2 regions of the Streptomyces sp. NPDC032822 genome follow, and region 1 is predicted to be linked to the other one. Evidence: riboswitches for the same ligand, from Rfam matches in the RefSeq annotation. Region 1 holds a riboswitch; the other holds the start of a gene.
The links. Region 1 has a riboswitch for glycine ahead of gcvT (glycine cleavage system aminomethyltransferase GcvT). Riboswitches for the same ligand answer to the same signal wherever they lie in the genome.
Positions count from the first base shown of each region.

Region 2: another riboswitch for glycine. It lies ahead of gcvP (aminomethyl-transferring glycine dehydrogenase); the one in region 1 lies ahead of gcvT (glycine cleavage system aminomethyltransferase GcvT).

Region 1 covers NZ_JBVIOL010000009.1:326,563-328,947, reverse strand. The annotation lists gene gcvH (glycine cleavage system protein GcvH) at 1-368, opposite strand, end outside; gene gcvT (glycine cleavage system aminomethyltransferase GcvT) at 478-1,596, opposite strand; glycine riboswitch at 1,634-1,747, opposite strand; glycine riboswitch at 1,748-1,858, opposite strand; gene ACZ5VD_RS26505 (AAA family ATPase) at 2,030-2,385, shown strand, end outside.
Region 2 covers NZ_JBVIOL010000034.1:36,405-38,789, reverse strand. The annotation lists gene ACZ5VD_RS42330 (DNA polymerase IV) at 1-632, shown strand, start outside; gene ACZ5VD_RS42325 (PRC-barrel domain-containing protein) at 697-1,068, opposite strand; glycine riboswitch at 1,182-1,279, shown strand; gene gcvP (aminomethyl-transferring glycine dehydrogenase) at 1,456-2,385, shown strand, end outside.

The DNA of each region.
Region 1 (2,385 bases):
GAAAAGGCGGTGTACTCGTCGGCGGAGAGCAGGTCGGCCGGCTCCTCCGCGATGCGTACCTTGAACAGCCAGCCGCCCTCGAACGGGGCGGAGTTCACCAAGGACGGGTCGTTGACGACGTCCTCGTTGACCTCGGTGACCTCGCCGGCCACGGGGGAGTACAGGTCGCTCACCGACTTGGTCGACTCCAGTTCGCCGCAGGTCTCGCCCGCGGCCACCGTGTCACCGACCTCCGGGAGCTGGACGAACACGACATCGCCGAGCGCGTTGGCCGCGTGCTCCGTGATGCCGACCGTCGAGACGCCGTCCTCGGCGCCCGACAGCCACTCGTGCTCCTTGCTGTAGCGCAGCTGCTGGGGGTTGCTCATGGCCTGAATTCTCCTGTACGCGGGGGAGTGCTGATGAAGGGGGGACTGCTGGAGACGTGCGTGAGCGGCGGGAATGTGCGCAGGGTCACGCACGGACCGCTTCGAGTGTCTACTTCTGTCGCTTGTAGAACGGCAGCGCCACGACCTCGTACGGTTCGTGGCTGCCCCGGATGTCCACGCTCACGCCCGCGGTGCCCGGCGCCGCGTGCCCGGCGTCGACGTACGCCATCGCGATCGGCCTGCCCAGCGTGGGCGAGGGGGCGCCGGAGGTGACCTCGCCGATCACCCGGCCGTCGGCGACGACCGGGTACCCGGCGCGCGGGACACGGCGGCCCTCGGCGATCAGGCCGACCAGGACGCGCGGCGGCTCGTGGTCGAGGTTGTCGACGGCCTCGCGCAGGGCGGCGCGCCCCACGAAGTCGCCCTCCTTCTCGAACTTCACCACGCGGCCGAGCCCGGCGTCGAAGGGGGTCAGCTCCGTGGAGAGCTCGTGCCCGTACAGCGGCATGCCCGCCTCCAGGCGCAGCGTGTCCCGGCAGGACAGACCACAGGGGACCAGGCCGACGCCCTCGCCGGCCTCGGTGAGGGCCTGCCACAGCTCGACGGCGTGTTCCGGCTTCACGAACAGCTCGAAGCCGTCCTCGCCGGTGTACCCGGTGCGGGCGATCAGCGCGGGGACGCCGGCGACGGTGCCGGGCAGCCCGGCGTAGTACTTCAGGCCGTCGAGGTCGGCGTCGGTGAGCGACTTGAGCACGCCGGACGACTCGGGGCCCTGTACGGCGATCAGCGCGTAGGCGTCCCGGTCGTCGCGCACCTCGGCGTCGAAGCCGTCGGCCCGCTCCACGAGGGCGTCCAGGACGACCTGGGCGTTGGAGGCGTTGGCGACGACCATGTACGCGGTGTCCGCGAGCCGGTAGACGATCAGGTCGTCCAGGATGCCGCCGTCGGCCCGGCAGATCATGGTGTAGCGGGCGCGGCCCACGCCGACGGACCCGATGTTGCCCACGAGCGCGAAGTTCAGGAGGGCGGCGGCCTGCGGCCCGGTCACCGTGATCTCGCCCATGTGCGAGAGGTCGAAGAGACCGGCACGGGTGCGGACGGCGTGGTGCTCGTCGCGCTCGGAGCCGTAGCGCAGGGGCATGTCCCAGCCGGCGAAGTCGGTCATCGTCGCGCCCAGCGAACGATGCAGGGCGTCGAGGGCCGTAAGACGGGGTGCGGTGCTGCTCATCGGACGGTTGTCTCCCAAGGCATGACGGCGAGGTCGTTCCTCCCCATCTGTCATCGGAACCTGAGAGGTTCGACGCGACCCCGCGAAACGGTGGTCACGACTTGCACCTTGGGTGGGGCCGCTGTCGGGGCGGCCCGCTTTTCAGATGTGCCTCGCCCGTGCGGTAACGGTGCCTGAGAGATTCAAGGGAGGGACTTGCTCCTTCGGCGTCCGGGCACTCGTACGACACACGTACGACCCGGAACTCTCCCGCGCGGATTCAAACGGCCGGTATGCAGTTGGCGCCGACATCATTGCACGCATCCCCGGCGCGCGGCAGGGCCGGATCTGTAACCGGGCTGTGGCAGTAAGCGCATGAAAACACGAGACACCGCGTATTACCTTCTCTTTACACTCGACGGGGAGGGACTCGTGACCACCCCAGGGGAGGACGATCACGGTGAACAGGACCACGGCGTACGCGACCACCTCGGCCCTCGCGCTGCCTCAGCAGCCCACGGCACCGGCCGAGGAGGCCTGCGCACCGCTTGCCGCACCCGTCGTCCGCGACCTGCGTGACCGCGGTGGCCACAGCCCGCACGCACTGCTCTTCGCCCCCCAGGACCTCGTGGTCATCACGGGCCTGCCGGGCAGCGGCAAGTCCACGCTGATGCGGCGCACGGTCAAGGGCGTCCGGATCGACTCCCAGGACACCCGCGACCACTGGGACGGCCGCCTGTCGCGCTTGCTGCCCTACGCGGTCTACCGCCCGCTGGTCCGCCTCGCCCACTACGCCGGGCTGCGCCGCGC
Region 2 (2,385 bases), on a different contig from region 1:
TCAGGGTGGGGATGGAGGTGCAGCGGCTCGCCGACCGGTGTGTGCGGCGGCTGCGTGACGCGGGGCTGTCCGGGCGGACCATCGTGCTCAAGGTGCGGAGGTACGACTTCTCCACGCTGACCCGGTCCGAGACGCTGCGGGGGCCCACGGACGACCCGGGGGTGGTGCGGGAGGCCGCGGCACGGCTGCTGGACTCCGTGGACACGACGGGCGGCGTGCGGCTGCTGGGAGTGGGGGTGAGCGGGCTGGCCGACTACACACAGGAGGACCTGTTCGCGCAGGCGGCGGGGGAAGCCGAAGCGGGGGAGCGCAGGGAAGCGGGGGCGGTGGAGGATGCCGTCGACGCGGCTGTCGTGGAGCCTGTGGCGCCGGTCGAGCGGCGGTGGGTGTCGGGGCACGATGTGCGGCATGCCACGTACGGGCACGGCTGGGTGCAGGGAAGCGGGCTGGGACGGGTCACCGTGCGGTTCGAGACGCCCGACTCGGAGCCCGGGCGGGTGCGGACGTTGCGCATCGACGATCCGGAGTTGGAGGTGGCGGAGCCGTTGCCGCTGGTGGCGCGAAGACCGGGCGAGGGTGGGGACGGTGACGGGGGGTCTTCGGTGGATGGAGGGAGAGCGCGGGCGGGGTGAGTCGCGCGTCGGTGCCGTGGGGCAGGTGAGGCGGAGGGACTCGGGGCTGCGGGGTCGGTGGGGATCAGGCTTCCTCTGTGCCTGCCAGCCTGCCGAAGTCGTGGTCCGGGAAGGGGGGAGGGGCACTGATGTCGAGGCCGTAGTGGTGGTAGAGCTGGAGTTCCTGGTCGGGGGAGAGGTGGCGGCCCACTCCGAAGTCGGGGGCGTCCTTGATCAGGGCGCGGTCGAAGGGGATGCGGAGGGTGCCCTCGATCAGTTCGCTGGGCTCCAGGGGGACGAAGGCGTCTCTGGAGAAGAGGCCGGTGCGTATGGCCGCCCACTCCGGAACGCCGGTCGCGTCGTCGAGGTAGACCTCGTCGATGGTGCCGATCTTGGTGCCGGTGCGGTCGAACGCCTTGCGGCCGATCAGGTTGCGCGGATCGATGTCGGTCTGCACGGGCCCTCCACTTGCTCGCAACTCATCCGTAAACACTACAAAAGAGCAGATTCAGGGAGGCGGCCACTTGAGGGATCGGGCGTTGACCTCGCTGGTAGGCTGGCAGCGGCTGCTGACCCCGTGCGGGAGAGTCCTCCGGACACCATCCGGAAGGCGCCGAAGGAGCAAATCCTCCCCGGAATCTCTCAGGCCCACGTACCGCACGGACGAGGTCACTCTGGAAAGCAGGGCGGGTGTCGACGGCTTCCGCTCTCACCGACGGTGAAAGCCGGGCACCCTCGGGCGGCCCGGTGAAACTCTCAGGTTGAGATGACAGAGGGGGAGGCCGTCGGGGTACCCGTGCCGGGGTTCCCCTCGAAGGTCGCGTCAGACCAGGAGGCCTCCGCAATGACTGCCCACCGCATTCCGCTCGCCGAGCTCGAACAGGGCATCCCCTTCGAGCAGCGCCACATCGGGCCCGACCAGGAGGCGCGGGCCAAGATGCTCGCGCAGGTCGGATACGGCTCGCTCGACGAACTCACCGCCGCCGCGGTCCCGGATGTGATCAAGAACGCCGACGCGCTGGAGCTGCCGGGCGCCCGCACCGAGGCCGAGGTGCTGGCCGAGCTGCGGTCGCTGGCCGACCGCAACCAGGTGCTCGACTCGATGATCGGGCTCGGGTACTACGGGACCTTCACGCCGCCCGTGATCCTGCGCAACGTGATGGAGAACCCGGCCTGGTACACGGCCTACACGCCGTACCAGCCCGAGATCTCCCAGGGGCGGCTCGAAGCCCTGCTGAACTTCCAGACGATGGTCGCCGACCTCACCGGGCTGCCGACCTCCGGTGCCTCGCTGCTCGACGAGGGCACCGCGGCCGCCGAGGCGCTGGCGCTGTCCCGGCGTATGGGCAAGAACAAGAAGGGTCTCTTCCTCGTCGACGCGGACACGCTGCCGCAGACCGTCGCCGTGATCCGGACCCGCGCCGAGCCGACCGGCGTGGAGGTCGTCGTCGCCGACCTCGGCGAGGGCATTCCGGCCGGGCTCGCCGGGCGGGAGATCAACGGGGTGCTGATCCAGTACCCGGGCGCCTCCGGGGCCGTACGCGACATCAAGCCGCTCATCGACCAGGCCCACGAACTCGGCGCGCTCGTGACCGTCGCCGCCGATCTGCTCGCGCTCACGCTGCTGAAGTCCCCGGGCGAACTCGGTGCGGACATCGCGGTCGGGACGACGCAGCGGTTCGGGGTGCCGATGGGCTTCGGCGGGCCGCACGCCGGATACATGGCCGTGCGCGAGAAGTTCGCGCGCAGCCTGCCCGGGCGGCTCGTGGGGGTG